DNA from 3 places in the Uliginosibacterium sp. H1 genome. Region 2 is predicted to be linked to each of the others. Evidence: predicted binding sites of a transcription regulator. Region 2 holds the regulator's gene; each other region holds the start of a gene.

Region 1 (5,463 bases), on a different contig from region 2:
CATCGCCGACCTCGACAAGGTCATCGACATGGAGGCCATCAGGAAGGCGGGCGTAAAGATCGGCGTGGACCCGCTGGGTGGCGCGGCCGTCGCGTACTGGGCACGCATCGCCGAGCACTACGGGCTGGACATCGACGTGGTGAACCCCAAGGTCGATCCCGCATTCGGCTTCATGACGCTGGACCACGACGGCAAGATCCGCATGGACTGCTCCAGCCCCTACGCGATGGCCAGCCTCGTCCAGCTCAAGGACCGCTTCGCCATCGCCTGGGGCAACGATGCCGACGTGGACCGCCACGGCATCGTCACGCCCAGCGTCGGCCTCATGAACCCCAACCACTACCTGGCCGTCGCCATCAGGTACCTGCTGGGCCACCGCCCCCAGTGGTCCACGGCTGCCGTCGGCAAGACGCTGGTGTCGAGCAACATGATCGACCGCGTGGTGAACGGCCTCGGCCGCAAGTTGCTCGAAGTGCCGGTCGGCTTCAAATGGTTCTCGCCCGGCCTGCTCGACGGCAGCCTGTGCTTCGGTGGCGAAGAGAGCGCGGGCGCCAGCTTCCTGCGCCGCGACGGCACGGTGTGGACCACCGACAAGGACGGCATCATCCTCGGCCTGCTCGCCGCCGAAATCACCGCCGTCACCGGCAAGGACCCCGGCCAGCACTACCTGGAACTCACCGCGCAGTACGGCACGCCGCACTACACCCGCATCGACGCCGCCGCCACGCCCGAGCAGAAGAAGGCCTTCAAGCAGCTCACACCCGAGAAGGTGCTCAACACCACGCTCGCAGGCGAAGCCATCACCGCCAGGCTCACCAAGGCCTCCGGCAACGGCGCAGGCATCGGCGGCCTCAAGGTCACGACGGAGAACGGCTGGTTCGCCGCACGGCCGTCCGGCACGGAAGACATCTACAAGATCTACGCCGAGAGCTTCGTGTCAGCAGAACACCTGCAGCAGATCGTGAAGGAAGCGCAGGAGATCGTGTCGGCGGCGTTGGGGGGATGAGGCAGGGGTAGCGGAAGCATCCGGCGCAATGCCCTTTGGTTATTGCGCCCAACCCGACCTGCGATCTCTCAGTCCTTGTCCACGCGCACACGCGTTCCGTGTTCGAACACCCAGTACTCTCCACGCTGGCCACCCCACATGATCGAAAATCGACCATGTGGCCGCCCATCCTGAAAGAAACCGCCCCAATCCGCCGAGCCATGAGCGCCATGGGCTTTGCCCGTGTAGGGCTTGCCATTTCGTCCGAGCGCGAGAATGGGAACAGACGACACGCCGTCATACTCAAAACTCGGACCTTTGAATATGTGGCGTCGGACAACGATAAACAGAGCAACGGCAGCCATCACGCCAACTACGATTCCCGCCCACAGCGGAGACACGATGGCGAGACCAACCAAAAGCATCACCACATAGCGAAGCATCCTCGCTCCTTTCTTGATGAGTTGGCTTAGATAGAACGCAGTAACTAAAGGGCATTGAGCCCGCGATGGCTGCCAGCATAGCCGGCAGCCATTCCCTTTCTTCTCGCCCTTCCCAACTGGGCACCCCTGCGTTATTTGACCTTCATCAGACGCTTCCCCACCTAAACAGAGTGGAATGGTAGCGACCACTACAGGTCACGCGTAGAGCCCTGACGACGGGGCCGTGCATCCATTCCTGCTGAGGGGAACACCATGTCGATCAAACCGGTCGGCCTGTGCGCATCGCTGCTGATGCTCGCGGGCTTCGTCACATCCGCGTCGGCCGATGAGCCGATCAGTCCGATCAAGGCGTCCGTCGTCACCAACCAGGGTGAGGTGGAGCTGGGCAAGAAGTTGTTCTTCGATCCGCGCCTGTCGAAGTCGGGCTTCATCTCCTGCAACTCCTGCCACAACCTGTCGATGGGTGGCACGGACAACATCAAGACATCCATTGGCGACCGCTGGCAGCAGGGGCCGATCAATGCGCCGACGGTGCTGAACTCCAGCCTGAACTTCGTGCAGTTCTGGGACGGTCGCGCGAAGAACCTGAAGGAACAAGCCGGCGGGCCGATTGCGAATCCGGGCGAGATGGCTTTCACGCATGAGCTGGCGGTGGATGTGCTGCGCTCGATTCCGCAGTACGTGAACGAATTCAAGCGCGTGTATGGCAGCAGCACGACGCTGGACATCAGCCAGGTGACGGATGCGATCGCGGCCTTCGAGGAGACGCTGGTGACACCGAACGCGCGCTTCGACAAATGGTTGAAGGGCGACAGGAAGGCGCTGAACCCGATGGAGCTGGCGGGCTACAACCTGTTCAAGAACAGTGGTTGCGTGGGTTGCCACAACGGGCCGGCGGTGGGCGGCAATTCCTTCCAGAAGATGGGGCTGGTCGAGCCGTACAAGAGCACGGCCAAGGCCGAGGGCCGCATCGCGGTGACCGGCAAGGATGCGGACCGCTTCAACTTCAAGGTGCCGACGCTGCGCAACGTGGAGCTGACCTACCCGTACTTCCACGACGGCGAGGCGGAGACGCTGGAGGAAGCGGTGGACGTGATGGGCCGGCTGCAACTGGGCCGCAAGTTCACGGCGACGGAGAACTCCGAGATCGTGGCCTTCCTGAAGACGCTGACCGGCGATCAGCCGCGTTTCATGATGCCGACCCTGCCGCCGTCGAACAACGCGACCCCGCGGCCGAAGCCGTTCTGAGCCGGGCTGTCTGAACGACAAAGCCGCGCAACTGCGCGGCTTTGTCGTTGTTGGCCTTGTCCCCCTCGGGACGTTGACCGACGAGCAAGTACAGGCCGTTGTCGCATCCGGCGCAATGCCCTTCGGTTATTGCGCCCTACCCGCGGGACAGCCCCGAGGGACACACAGGCGACGATCAACCCATCAACCAACCACTGCGGAACGACGCCCCTACGATCACGAAGGCGACGGATAACGCGGTCACTGTCCAGACGCGGCGGGCCATCGCCGGCAAGGTGCTTGCGGACAGCCGGGGGATGATGCGCAGGCGCGCGTCCAGGGCGGTCAGCGCGGTGGCGGCCAGCAGGATCAGCTTCAGGGTAACGAGGCGTGCGGGGCCAGGTGCAAGGCTGAACCACGCGGAGAGGTCCGGCAGCATGGCGTGCGCCATCCACAGGCCCGTGACCACCTGCACGAGCAAGGCGGCCATGCCCAGCGGCTCGTAGGCGGACTCGAATGCCAGCAACACTTGCGGATCGCGTTGGCGCAGCGCACGCGGCAGGACGCTGAACGCGAGCACCAGGTGGCCGCCGGTCCATACCGTTGCGGCAAGCAGGTGGACGAGGAGAACGAAGCTGTACATGTCGGTGGGCGATCAGTCGGTGCTCGTCGTGTCGGGGGCGTCGGGTCTCGCTACGACGGCACAGCCCGGCACCCGCCTTCCCTCACACGCCGCGCACCAGGATCACCGCGATGGCCACCGGTGCCACCATCGCCACGATGACGCGGCCGACCGCCAGCAGCACGCGGCGCGAACCTGCGCGCTGGCGCATCTGCGACGCCACCGTGCGCCAGCAGAACCAGCCGCCGAGGATGGCGGTGGCGATACCGCTGACCGGCAGCATGACGTTGGAGGTTGCGTAGTCCATCAGGTCGAAGGCGTTGCGGCCGAACAGCGTGGCGTCCTTCCACACGCCGAAACTCAGCGCGGCGGGAATGCCGACGAGGAACATGCCCAGGGTGAAGCCCAGCACCGCGCGACGGCGGCTCATGCCGAACTCGTCGATGGCGAAGCGTGCGCAGACTTCCAGCAGCGACACCGACGAGGTGAGCGCGGCCACCAGCAACAGCGCGAAGAACAGCGCGGCGAACAGGTCACCGGCAGGCATGTGGGCGAAGATCGACGGCATGCTGATGAAGGTGAGCCCCGGTCCGGACTGCGGGTCCAGGCCCATCGCGAAGGCCGGCGGAATGACGAGCAGGCCGCCCAGCAGGCAGGCCACCAGCGTGAGCGCCACCACCCAGCCGGCGGAGGCGGGCAAGTCGCTGCCGGCATCCAGGTAGGCGCCGTAGGTGACCATCGCGCCCATGCCCAGCGACAGCGAGAAGAACGCGAGGCCCAGCGCGGCGAGCACCGTGTCGAAACCGAGCTTCGAGAAATCCGGCACCAGCAGGAACTCCACGCCGGCCATCGCGCCGGGCAGGGTCACCCCGCGCACGATCAGCACCAGCATGAGGATGAACAGCATGGGCATGAGCCAGCGCGACATCTTCTCGATGCCCTGCTGCACGCCACCGAGGACGATGAACGCGGACAGGCCGAGGAAGCCGGCGTGCCAGGCGATGGCCTGCCAGGGGTTGGAAATCAGCGCGGAGAATCGGTCCGCCAGCAGGCCGGCGTCATTGCTCACCACCTGCCCCAGCAGCGACTTGAACAGGTAGGCCAGCGACCAGCCGCCAACCACGCAGTAGAAGCCCATGATGATGAAGGCGGTGATCATCGGCAGCCGCCCCAGCCAGCGCCAGCGCGGCCCGCCAAGCTTCAGGAAGGCACCGGCGACGCCGCTGCCGGAGGCGCGGCCCAGTGCCATCTCGACGCTCATCAGCGCGAGGCCCAGCGTCATGGCCAGCAGCAGGTAGACCATGAAGAAGGCGCTACCGCCGTTCTGCGCGGCCATGTACGGAAACTTCCAGATGCAGCCCAGGCCGATGGCCGAGCCGGCGGAAGACAGGATGAAGCCCAGGCGGGACGAAAAGGCGGGAGACGTCGTAGCCGATGCAGTGGCAGCCATGTGCAGCCTCGTTCTTCGGGCACTGCGGTCCGGTCGCTGCGTTGCGGGCCGGAGGATGTGCCGGTGGGTCAGGTCGTTATGAAGCCGCACTCGGGCGGTGCAGGCTGCCATCAAGTATGCGCGCCAGCGGGCGCGCCTGCTTGTGCCAGATCAAAGCGGCGGAGCAAGCAGTCGCGGCGAATGGCAGGCATCATTCATGCTGCATGACAGCCGGCAGCAGACGCGCTGGCCGCAGCACCGAACGGAACACCGACGCACCGCACGCCGAACCGCCGCACGCATCATGGACCAGCAGCAACTCAATTCCCTCTTCGACCAGCAGGCCGCGACCTACGACCAGCAGTGGGTGAAGCTCGCCGCCTTCCGCGACAGCCTGCACCTGTTGCTCGAATCCGTGTTCAGACCGCTGCCCGTCGACGCCAACCTGCTGTGCGTGGGTGTCGGCACCGGCGCGGAAATGGCCCGGCTGGCGGCGCTGTTTCCGGGCTGGCGGTTCACCGCGGTGGAGCCTTCGCGCGGCATGCTGGACGAATGCCGGCGCCGCATGGAAGCGCTGGGCCTCGCGGCGCGCTGCACCTTTCATGCAGGCTATGTCGACGAGCTGCCCGACGTGGCCAGCTTCGACGCGGCGACCTGCTTCCTGGTGTCGCAGTTCATCCTCGACGACGCCGCGCGTACCGGTTTCTTCCACGGCATCGCGCGACGCCTGCGGCCCGGCGCCATGCTGGCGAGCTCC
Region 2 (5,463 bases):
ACGGGTGCATGGCCAGGCGTGGAATGACCTGTCACGCGAGCAACGCCGGCAATTGCGCCGCCGGGTGCAGGTGGTGTTCCAGGATCCGCTGTCGTCGCTGTCGCCACGCATGACCGTCGAGCAGATCGTCGGCGAGGGGCTGGAGGTACATGAACCCACACTGTCGAAACTGGAGCGACGCGAACGCATCCTGCAGGCGCTGCACGATGTCGGCCTGTCGGAGAACGGCCAGATCGAACCGCTGCTGGCCCGCTATCCGCATGCGTTTTCCGGCGGGCAGCGCCAGCGCATCGCGATTGCACGGGTGCTGATCCTGCGCCCTGACATCCTGGTGCTGGACGAACCGACCAGCGCGCTGGACGTGACCATCCAGCAGCAGGTGCTGCGCCTGCTCGCCGAGTTGCAGCGCAAGTACCGGCTGTCCTACGTGCTGGTCACGCACGACATCGAAGTGGTGCGCGCGATGGCGCATCGCGTGCTGGTGATGAAACAGGGTGAGGTACTGGAAGCCGGCAGCGTGGATGAAGTGCTGGGCACGCCACGCGTCGACTACACGCGCGAACTGCTGGCCAGCATCGCCGACTGATGCGCAAGCGTTGGACACGCTGCCTGCACCCACAAAAGCAAAAAGCCCGCGAAACGCGGGCCTTTTGCTTTTCTGCCTGTGGCCCACTCGCATTCGTCATGCGCGGCCACCCGGAAGAATGCTTACTTCTTGACGGCCTTCTTGGCCTTGCCGGAAGCCACCGCGGTCTTGAAACCGGCGCCAGCGGTGAAACGCGGCACGGTGGTCGCGGCGATCTTGATCTTTTCGCCGGTCTTCGGATTCTTGCCTTCGCGTGCGGCGCGAGCAGCAGCCTTGAAGGTACCGAAGCCCACGAGGGTCACGGTGTCGCCACCGGACACAGCCTCTTCGATCGCGGCGATGGCCGCATCGAGGAACTCGCCCGAAGCAGTCTTGGATTGGTTGGTCTTCTCAGCAATCGCTGCCACCAGTTCAGATTTGTTCATGAGTGTTCCTGTAGTGATTTGAGCGCATGTCAGCACCGGCAACCCCGCCGCGCTGTGGCGCAATGATTACACAGCATTCGGCCGGTGGGGCCATCTATCGCTTTTTCATCAGCATATGAAGGACAGAAGGAATTGGCTGGACACCGGAAGGCATCTGCCCGCTAGAATCACGCCAGCGCGCAACTTGCTGTGCACGCTGCAACGTTTCTGACAGCAGAGGCGATCTTTCTTTTCTTACTTTCTGGATACTTATGGCAACCACCAAGAAAGCAGTAAAAGCTCCTGTGGCCAAGGCCACCAAGAAGCCCGCAGCCAAGGCTGCGCCCGCCAAGAAGGCCCCTGCCGCAAAGGCCGCGCCGGCCGCCATCAAGCCGATCAAGGACACCTTCACCAAGGCTGGCCTGGCGACTCACCTGGCAACCGCTGCCGGCGTCGAGCCCAAGGCCGCCAAGGCCGTGCTGGCCGCGCTGGAAGCGACCATCCTGGGCGCCATCCACAAGAAGGGTGCTGGCGAATTCACGCTGCCCGGCCTGCTGAAGATCGGCGTGCAACAAGTGCCCGCCAAGAAGAAGCGCTTCGGCAAGGACCCGTTCACGGGTGAAGAGCGCTGGTTCGATGCCAAGCCGGCAACGGTGCGCATCAAGGCCCGCGCACTGAAGAAGCTGAAGGACGGCGCAGCCTGATCGCATCAGCCTGCAAGAAAACGGCCCGCCTGAGCGGGCCGTTTTTGTTTTGCGCGGGGGTTTGCGAACGATGCGTGGCGTGGCCACCACTCGCGGTAAACCACTAGCGCTAAACACGCGACGCCAATCCGGCGACAAAGAAAAAGGCCCGCTTGCGCGGGCCTTTTTCCTGAAGCTGGTGCTGCTGACCGGAATCGAACTGGTGACCTACTGATTACGAATCAGTTGCTCTACCGACTGAGCTACAGCAGCGAAGAGGCGCGGATTTTACCTGCCACCCTGCCCTCAGGCAAGCTCGGCAACAGTCTTTCCCGTCAGGCCGGCACCTCGTAGCCTGCATCGCGCACGGCCGCGGCGAGCTGTGCTGCGCCCACCTTTTCCGGATCGAAACGCACGGTGGCCTGGGCTTGCGGCAAGGAGACCGTGACTTCGGCGACGCCGGGCAGACCGCTCAGCACACGTGTGACGGCGGCCGAGCAACCGCCACAGGTCATGCCCTGTACCGGGAGGGTCAATGTTTCGAGTGCTGCCCGATCTGATGCCATATCCAGTGCCATGTCGATTCCTCCGGTGTGCAGATCACGCCTTGCCACAGCTCACCACCCAGCGTCCGGGCGTGCCACAGACCCCATATGCCGAAGCCGAGCACCAGCAGTCCGCTGACGATGCGCAGGGCGCGTCCCTGCATGAATTGCCTGAAGCGCAGCATCAGCATGCCGGCCAGCAGCAGGTTGGGCAAGGTGCCCAGGCCGAACGCCAGCATGAGTCCGGCACCGTTCAGGGCCGAGCCGCTGACCAGCGCGGTGCCCAGCACGCTGTAGACCATGCCGCAGGGCAGGAAGCCCCACAGCATGCCGGTCGGCCATGCGCTGACGAAGCTGCCGGGCTGCATGCCGCGCCGCGACACCCAGGGGCGCAGGCGCTGCCACAACCGGTGACCGAGCCGCTCCGGCCAGGCCAGGACGCGGGTGAAGCCGAGGAGGTAGAGGCCCAGCGCGACCAGCATCAGGTTCGCGGCGACGTACAGGCCGATCTGGACGGGCAGCAGGTCGTTGAAAAGCAGGCCGGCGGAACCGATTGCGCCCAGCAGGCATCCGAGCAACGTATAGGTAGCGATACGGCCCAGGTTATAGCCGAGGTGGATGGGCCAGCGCGCGCGTGACGCGGGCTGGCGTGCGCCCATGGCGGCCACGATGCCGCCGCACATGCCCGCACAGTGGGTGCCGCCAAGCAGGCCGACAAGGAAGACCGCGATGTAGCCGGAATCGAACATGGCGAAGGGCTGAGTCGGCGCAAGTGTAGAACATCTTCGCCGGCCTCCAAACGTCGCGCAGAAAGCGCGATAATCACCTTTGATGATGATCAACAGGGGTTCTGCAGTGGAACACAAGACATTTTTCTCGATCACCCCAACCACCATGCGCGCGGCATGCTCCCAGTGCAACATGCGCGAACTGTGCATCGCGGTCGGCCTCGAAGACCAGGACCTCCACAAGTTGGACCAGATCGTCGCGCGTCGCAAGATCAAGCGCGGCGAACACCTGTACCGCGCGGGTGACACCTTCACCGCGATCTACGCCGTGCGCACTGGCTTCTTCAAGACCGACCTGATCGGCGACGAAGGCCAGGAGCAGGTGACCGGCTTCCAGATGGCGGGCGAAATCCTCGGCATGGATGGCATCAGCACCGACACCCACGTCTGCAATGCCACCGCGCTGGAAGACAGCGAGGTCTGCATCATCCCCTACGAGAACCTCGAAACCCTGTCGCGCGAAGTACCTTCGCTACAGCACCAGTTCCACAAGTTCATGAGTCGCGAGATCGTGCGCGACCAGGGCCTGATGGTGCTGCTCGGCTCGATGAAGGCGGAAGAACGCATTGCCGCGTTCCTGCTCAACCTGTCCACGCGCATGAAGGCGCGCGGCTACTCCGCGTCGGAGTTCCACCTGCGCATGACGCGCGAGGAAATCGGCTCCTACCTCGGCCTCAAGCTGGAAACCGTGAGCCGCACGCTGTCGAAGTTCGATGCCGAAGGCCTGATCGGCGTGCAGCACAAGCACATCCGCATCCTCAACGGACAGGGCCTGCACGACCTGCTCGATCACGGCACCAACACCTGAGTCTCCTGAGTGGCATCCACCGAGTCGCCGGCCGCAACGGCCGGCGACGACAGTCAGAGATTGGCACGCAGCAGGCGGAATGACATCGCCATGCATGCTCATCGAGTGGCGTGTAGCACCGCCGCGTAGCCACCTGACACCGCAGCACCGCGCATGGACGGTAGACCCGCAGCGCTTGCTGCGCGCATGCACCGCTGGCACATCCCGCTTTCAGCGCAGTCCTACGCCGCACTGGCGTTGACTTGCGTCAGGATGGGCCGACCACGCTGGTCTATGTTCATAGAAGGCGGACGGTCCGTGCCACATGCGGCGGACCCTGTTCCGGACCGCGCGGTACCACGACAAGGAGGGCAACATGTACAAGCACATCCTCGTTCCCACCGACGGCAGCGAGCTGTCTTCCGACGCCATCGACCAGGCCTGCATGCTGGCCCGCTCGCTCGGCGCCCGCGTCACCTTGCTGTATGTCCAGCCTGACTATCCCCAACCCATCGTGGGGGAAGGCGCATTGATCGCGCCGGAGCATCGCGATGACTACCTGCGGGGCGCAGCCGAACTGGCGGAGAAAGTGCTGCGGGAGGCTGCCATGCGGGTAACCCTGCATGAGGTATCGGTCGACACCCACACCGAGGTGAGCGACCGTCCCTGGCAGGTCATCGTGCACGTGGCGGAGCAACGCCAGTGCGACCTGGTGTTCATGGCGTCGCACGGACGACGCGGGCTCGCAGGCCTGCTGATCGGCTCCGAAACCCACAAGGTGCTGACCCACTGCAAGACGCCGGTGCTGGTCTATCGCTAGCAGCCGGCCGGCACTCATACCGGCGGCCGGCTAGGCCGCCGGACCGTTCTCGTACAGGGGCCTGGACAGGAAGACGGTGGCCAGGCTCGATGCCGCGCAGATCAACCAGAACGCGAAGAAACCCAGGGAGTAGGTCGCCAGCGGTGACCACTCGACCGGCTGGCCCAGGAGGTACAACTCCTGCGGGTTGACCAGGGTGAAGAAGAGCGCTTCGGCCAGGCCGGCGACGAAGAAGGACGGCCACAACACCAGTACCAGTTTCATCCCGCGTCTCCTTTTCCGCGCGTGGCGGAAGCGTGTCCTTCCGCGTGCAGCGGAGGGGTGTAGCTGTCAGGGCATCACCGGCTGGCTGCGTCGATGCGCAGTGCTTGTTGCAGGGGCCAGACCAGGTTGCCATCCAGCCGCCATGCATGTGTTGCGTCTTCGATGATGACATGCCAGCGACCCGTCGCCAGCCCGTCGAGCGCTGCGCCATCCTGAAGACGATAAACGCCCCCGCCGTCCTGCGCCGTCGTGCGCACGAAAGTGATGCGCCGGTCCTGTCCCCCTCGCGTCGGATGGGCCAGCGTCAGGTCGATGGCCGCCGGCAGTTGCAGGCCCTCGCGGCCGGACAGCTGCACGCGCACACCTGCGCCCTCCCCCACCAGTTCCGCCGCCAGCCCCATGTCGGCTGCCATGCGGCCACGCGCCAGGGTGCGGTTGATGGTCAGCCCCTGCTTGTAATAGTCCTCGGCCACCACGCCATCGGTGCCGTTCGCAGCGATGACGAAGGTGATGATGCCGGCCACCATCGTCAGCGCCGGAATGCCGAAGAGGATCCAGGGCCAGGGGTAATGCCACCAAGGGTGGG
Region 3 (5,463 bases), on a different contig from region 2:
GAGCATGGAATTCTCCGGTCAGGGCGCCACGCGATGCCTCGCGCAGCAGCTGGATGCCAGGCTGACCATGCCAGTAGCCGTCGCACAACGCCGTCGGCGCGAGATCGGCCAGCGCCGCCAGCGCCACCTCCTCGCCATCGAGCGCGGCGCGGTGCAGGGCCACGATGCGCTGGGTGTGCACCGACTGCGGGCTGATGCGCAGGGCGCTGACGCCGAGTGCGGCCAGCGATGCATGCTGCGGCAGCAGGCACTGGGTGGCGGCCGACTGCGTCTGGATGCCGTTGATGACCAGGAAGGGCGTGTCCTCGCGTGTGCGCAGCGTCATGCCGTCGGGATCCTCCAGGCAGCGGAAGCGGCAGTCGTCCTTCTTCAGGTTGTGGTGGCGTGCCGTGAAGCAGCGCGACGAAAAGGCCAGCGGCAGCCGGCCCCAGGCGAACACCTCGGTGTGCACCGGCGGTGCGCCCAGCTGCGCGTACTCGTTCAGCAGGGTGGCCAGCGCGCGGCCGGACATCTCCAGCGGCGGCATCCAGCGCACGGCGCCCAGCTCGGCGAACATCGCCAGCGTGCTGGCGTTGTAGATGTTGAGGTGCGGTCCGGCCATCCAGCGGCCGCCGCGCAGCAGGCGTACGGCCGACAGGTCGTTGGCCTCGACGAGGAAGCGGCCGTTGCCGGTGATGCGGCGCAGGGTGCGCAGCTCGCTCTCCGACTCCAGCAGTGCCTGGCAGGACATCACGACTTCCTTGCCGGCGTCGGCGAGATCACGCGCCATCGCCAGCCAGTCGTCGGTGCGCAACTGGTGACGGCGGCTGCAGACCACCTCGCCGAGATGCACGGTGTCCACCGGCCACTCCATCGCGTCGGCGTAGAAGGCCTGGACATGCTCGCGCGGCCAGAAGTAGAGCAGGGGGCCAAGGGAGAGCTTCATGTTCGATGCCATATCGGGTGCCGTCCGCGCGGCTTCACTTCCACGGGCGCGAGTACGCGCCCAGCGTGACCTGCTGCCCTTCGGACAGTTTTCCCAGTGCCTGCTGCCAGGCCGGCTGCACGTGGAAGCGCTGCGGTTGCGCGCAGGCATGGTCCAGCGCCTCGCGCAGCACGCGGGTCACCTCGCGCACGTAGGCGGGGCTGCGCTGGCGGCCCTCGACCTTGATGGCGGCCACGCCGATGCGCAGCAGCTCCGGCAGCATGCCCACCACGTTGAGGCTGGTCGGTTCCTCCAGCGCGTAGTAGGTGTCCTCGCCGACGGCGAAGCGCCCTTTGCACAGCGTGGGGTAGCCGGCATTTTCCTCGGGGGCGTAGCGATCGATGAGGATGCCCGCCAGCCGCGCCTCGGTGCCCTGCTCGGTCTCGTGCCAGCGCACCGCGCGCGCCGGGGAGCACACGCCCGCGCCGTTGGGCGAATCGCCGGTGGCGTAGCTGGACAGCTGGCAGCGGCCTTCCACCATCACGCACAGGCTGCCGAAGCCGAAGACCTCGATCTCCACGCTGGTGTGCTGGATGACGTGTTCCACCTGAGCCAGGGTCAGCACCCGTGGCAGCACCGCACGGCTGATGCCGAAGGCCTCGCGGCAGAACTCGATGGCCTCATAGCTGGTGGCGGAGCCCTGCACCGACAGGTGGCGCCGCATGTGCGGATGGGTCTTCGCCGCGTACCGCAGCAGCCCGGGGTCGGCGAGGATCACCGCGTCGACGCCGATGTCGGCCGCCGTGTCGATGGCCGCACGCCAGCGGGCCTCGTGGCCGGGCTGGGGGTGGGTGTTGATGGCCATCAGCAGCTTGCGGCCATTGCGGAGCGTGAATTGGGCGGCTTCCCTGGCGCTGGCCAGGTCGAAGTTCATGCCGCCGAAGTTGCGCGCGTTGGTCTCGTCCTTGAGACCGATGTACACCGTGTCGGCACCGGCCTCGACGGCTGCGCGCAGCGCCGGCAGGCTGCCGGCCGGGCAGACCAGCTCGGGGCGGCGCGAGGCGCCGCTTGCAGGGGTGGCGTGATCGCTCATGCCGCGCAGTCTAGGCGGCGGGCTGTGGCCGGTTCTTGCCCTGCATCAAGTTGGCGGCCGCGGCGCCGTAAAAATGGACATCCGTGCTGCAGGACAGCATGTGAGCTTCGTCAAGCCGGGCCGCCGCAGGAACGGGCCGCCGGTGCACTTGTCGTACAATTAGCCCCTGCGGCAGCCCACGGGAAGGGCGCGCGGCACGACGAACATACATACATAGATCATCCCGAGAGGACTCTCCAAAATGGCAAAAGGCGACATCGTCCAGCTCAAGTTCGAGGACTTCAAGGACCCGTCGACCGGTGCACGCGTCACGCGACTGACCCCCACCGACGTGACCTGTCATCGCAACTATTTCTACCAGAAGTGCTTCACCAACGACGGCAGCAAGCTGTTGTTCGGTGCGCTCTTCGACAACGAGAGCTGGAACTGCTACCTGCTGGATCTGAAGACCCAGCAGGCCCGCCAGCTCACCGACGGCCCGGGCAAGATCGACAACACCTTCGGCTGCTTCCTGTCGCCGGATGACAAGTGGCTGTACTACACCAAGGCCGGCCGGGAACTGCGCCGTGTCGACCTGGCGAGCCTGGAAGAGCACGTGATCTACACCGTGCCCGCCGGCTTCAAGGGCTACGGCACCTGGGTGGCCAACTCCGAATGCACCAAGCTGGTGGGTATCGAAGTCGTCGACGGCGACCTGATGCCGCTGACCAGCTGGGAACAGTTTGCCGAGCAGTACCACCGCAATCCGCGCTGCCGCCTGATCGTCATCGACATCGCTTCCGGCACCAGCAAGGTCATCTACCAGCAGGCCAAGTGGATGGGCCACCCGCTGTACCGCCCCTTCGACGACAACACCGTGGCCTTCTGCCACGAAGGCCCGCACGACCTGGTCGATGCCCGCATGTGGCTGATCGACGAAGACGGCAGCAACGTCCGCAAGGTGAAGGAACACGAGGAAGGCGAGAGCTGCACCCACGAGTTCTTCGTGCCGGACGGCTCGAAGATGATGTACGTGTCGTACAAGAAGGGCAGCACCGAACGCTGGATCTGCGCCGCCGACCCGGTGACGCTGGAGAACGAAGCGCTGCTGACCATGCCGCCGTGCTCGCACCTGTACAGCAACTACAACGGCACCCTGGCCGTCGGTGACGGCTGCGACACCCCGCCGGACGTGCAGGACACGGCAGCGCACACCCACGAGAACGATCCCTTCATGTACCTGTTCGACCTCAAGAACAAGACGACGAAGAAGATCTGCGAACACCGCACCTCGTGGAAGGTCTACCGCAATGACCGCCAGGTGACGCACCCGCACCCGTCCTTCACACCGGACGACAAGCGCGTGCTGTTCACTTCCGACTTCGAAGGCGAGCCGGCGATCTACCTCGCCGATTTGCCTGCCTGAGTTCGGGGTGCTGTAATGCAAAAGCGGGCTGCGGCCCGCTTTTCTTTTTTGTCGTACTTACTGTTTCGCCGAAGGAGCCCGTCATGGCCGCCACCCTGCATTACATCTACGACCCGCTGTGCGGCTGGTGCTATGCCGCTGCGCCCTTGATCGAAGCCGCGGCCGCGCTACCCGGCCTGCGTATCGACATGCATGCAGGCGGCATGATGGCGGGCAGCGCGCGGCGACCGGTGACGGAAGGTTTGCGCAACTACGTGCTGCCGCACGACGAACGCATCACGAAGATGACCGGCCAGCCCTTCGGCGACGCTTATCGTGATGGCTTGCTGCGCGACACCACCGCGGTGCTGGATTCGGAGCCGCCAATCACCGGCATCCTCGCTGCGGAACGGCTGGTCGCCGGTGGTGGCTTGCGCATGCTTCATCGCGTGCAGCAGGCGCATTACGTGGAGGGACAACGCATCGCGGATGCGGCTGTTCTCGAAGCCTGCGCGAAGGACATTGGCCTGGATACGACAGCATTCTCGCAGGCCTGTGCGGAGCAGGCCGGCGCGAAAACCCAGGCGCATATCGATGCCAGCCGACGCATGCTGGACGAGGTGGGTGGCTCCGGCTTTCCCACGGTGGTGCTGCAGACGAGCGAAGGGGTGGGGCGTGTGGAGCTGGGTGAATTCCTGGGCCAGCCGCAGGTCTTCGCGGAGAAGCTCGGCGAATGGCTGGACAGCCTGCCGGCCAGCGAGATCACCGTGGCGGACGGACCTGCCTGCGACCTGGATGGTCGAAACTGCTGAGGCGCCTCTGGTCCCGGCGTTGCAGGGTCAGCGATACAACCGGACGCGCGTGCTGCCGACACCTTCGAAGCTGACCGCGACGGTGACACCGCTCGCATCCGGTTCCACCCACTGCATGCCGCACCAGCTGCCGGTCGTCACCATGCATCCCTTGCGGGCGACGCCTGCCTGCGTGGCGACGTGACGCAGCCAGTACGGCAGCACCCAGGTGGGCCGGCTGCAGGGATGGCCGCCGCGTTGCGCGACGATCCCGTGTTCGCCGGCGGTGACGCGCAGGGCGATCGCCTGCCAGTCGTGCGCGGAGTTCGCCACCCAGTCGCCGATCACCAGGCCGCCATGCGACTGGTGGTCGGCAAGCTTGAAGGCCTCCGGTGCGTCCATGCCGATGCGCCAGCGTGAATCCACCAGCTCGATGCTGACGCACAGCGCGTCGAACGCGGCCAGTACCGCGGCATCGTCCATCGCCGCCGCCTCGGCTGCGCTCACGTCGCGGCCAAGGCGAAAGCAGATTTCCGTCTCGACGCCGACCCGCGGCAACAGGCCGCGCCGGTAGCTGCCGTTCTGGGTGCGTACCGCCGTTTCCGGCAGCGGGATGCAGACCGGGCTGCCGTCGCTGATAGCACCGGCCTTCCATACGGTGGCAGTGCTGCGCGGCGCCCAGCCCAGCTCCGCCGACAAGGCATCCTGGATGGCAGCGATCTGCTCGCCGTCGGCGGGCGCGACCAGGCCGGTCAACTCGGCACCGGCGTGCTGGTGACGTGCCCTCAGCAAGGTCTGCAGGACGGCGTGGCTGTCAGCGTCGAGCATCGTGTGTCTGCTCATCGCGTGGCCGGCACCTGTTGCGCGAAATGCGCGGCGATCTGCTCCGCCGTCGTGACCCAGCAGGCCTCGCGGTGCTGTGCGATATGCGCCAGCGCGCGACGCAGGTGGCGCAGGCGGAAGGGCTGGCCGATGATCATGGCATGCAGGGCGATGCCCATCGTCAGTGGTTGCTCGGCGGACTGCGCGAGCAGCTCGTCGAACTGGTCGACGATCATGTCGGCGAACTCGCTGGCGCTCACCTGGCGGCCCATGATGGCGGCGCTGTCGTTGATCTCCTGCGGGTAGGGCAAGGCCAGCAGCGGACCATTGTGGGTGCGCAGCCACACCGGCTGATCGTCCATGCACCAGTCCATGATGTAGCGATAGCCGGCCTGCTGCAGCAGTTCCGGCGTGCGCAGCGTCTCGGCGATCCACGGGCTCAACCAACCACGTGGTGCCACGCCTTCGT

Evidence for each region. The regulator FNR, encoded in region 2, switches genes on or off when oxygen is low (the NO sensors DNR and NnrR bind a similar motif). The targets are predictions, from matches to a motif close to TTGANCTAGNTCAA.
Region 1: VVD47_RS19590 (cytochrome-c peroxidase) is a predicted target of FNR. The motif match lies at 1,564-1,577, and genes of this name have one in related genera.
Region 3: ubiU (ubiquinone anaerobic biosynthesis protein UbiU) is a predicted target of FNR. The motif match lies at 2,033-2,046, and genes of this name have one in related genera.

Annotation. Positions count from the first base shown of each region.
Region 1 covers NZ_JAYXHR010000004.1:97,190-102,652, reverse strand. Annotated here, with positions in the region: gene pgm (phosphoglucomutase (alpha-D-glucose-1,6-bisphosphate-dependent)) at 1-1,006, shown strand, start outside; gene VVD47_RS19595 (hypothetical protein) at 1,075-1,428, opposite strand; gene VVD47_RS19590 (cytochrome-c peroxidase) at 1,720-2,676, shown strand; gene VVD47_RS19585 (DUF2269 family protein) at 2,852-3,298, opposite strand; gene VVD47_RS19580 (sodium-dependent transporter) at 3,381-4,727, opposite strand; gene VVD47_RS19575 (class I SAM-dependent methyltransferase) at 5,011-5,463, shown strand, end outside.
Region 2 covers NZ_JAYXHR010000001.1:1,575,113-1,580,575, forward strand. Annotated here, with positions in the region: gene VVD47_RS07180 (ABC transporter ATP-binding protein) at 1-586, shown strand, start outside; gene VVD47_RS07185 (HU family DNA-binding protein) at 709-1,029, opposite strand; gene VVD47_RS07190 (HU family DNA-binding protein) at 1,296-1,694, shown strand; tRNA gene VVD47_RS07195 (tRNA-Thr) at 1,871-1,946, opposite strand; gene VVD47_RS07200 (heavy-metal-associated domain-containing protein) at 2,009-2,209, opposite strand; gene VVD47_RS07205 (sulfite exporter TauE/SafE family protein) at 2,206-2,967, opposite strand; gene fnr (fumarate/nitrate reduction transcriptional regulator Fnr) at 3,113-3,814, shown strand; gene VVD47_RS07215 (universal stress protein) at 4,170-4,613, shown strand; gene VVD47_RS07220 (hypothetical protein) at 4,644-4,877, opposite strand; gene VVD47_RS07225 (FixH family protein) at 4,952-5,463, opposite strand, start outside.
Region 3 covers NZ_JAYXHR010000003.1:225,268-230,730, forward strand. Annotated here, with positions in the region: gene VVD47_RS17675 (U32 family peptidase) at 1-925, opposite strand, end outside; gene ubiT (ubiquinone anaerobic biosynthesis accessory factor UbiT) at 1-6, opposite strand, end outside; gene ubiU (ubiquinone anaerobic biosynthesis protein UbiU) at 960-1,997, opposite strand; gene VVD47_RS17685 (oligogalacturonate lyase family protein) at 2,239-3,402, shown strand; gene VVD47_RS17690 (DsbA family protein) at 3,486-4,193, shown strand; gene VVD47_RS17695 (fumarylacetoacetate hydrolase family protein) at 4,221-5,000, opposite strand; gene VVD47_RS17700 (polysaccharide deacetylase family protein) at 5,012-5,463, opposite strand, start outside.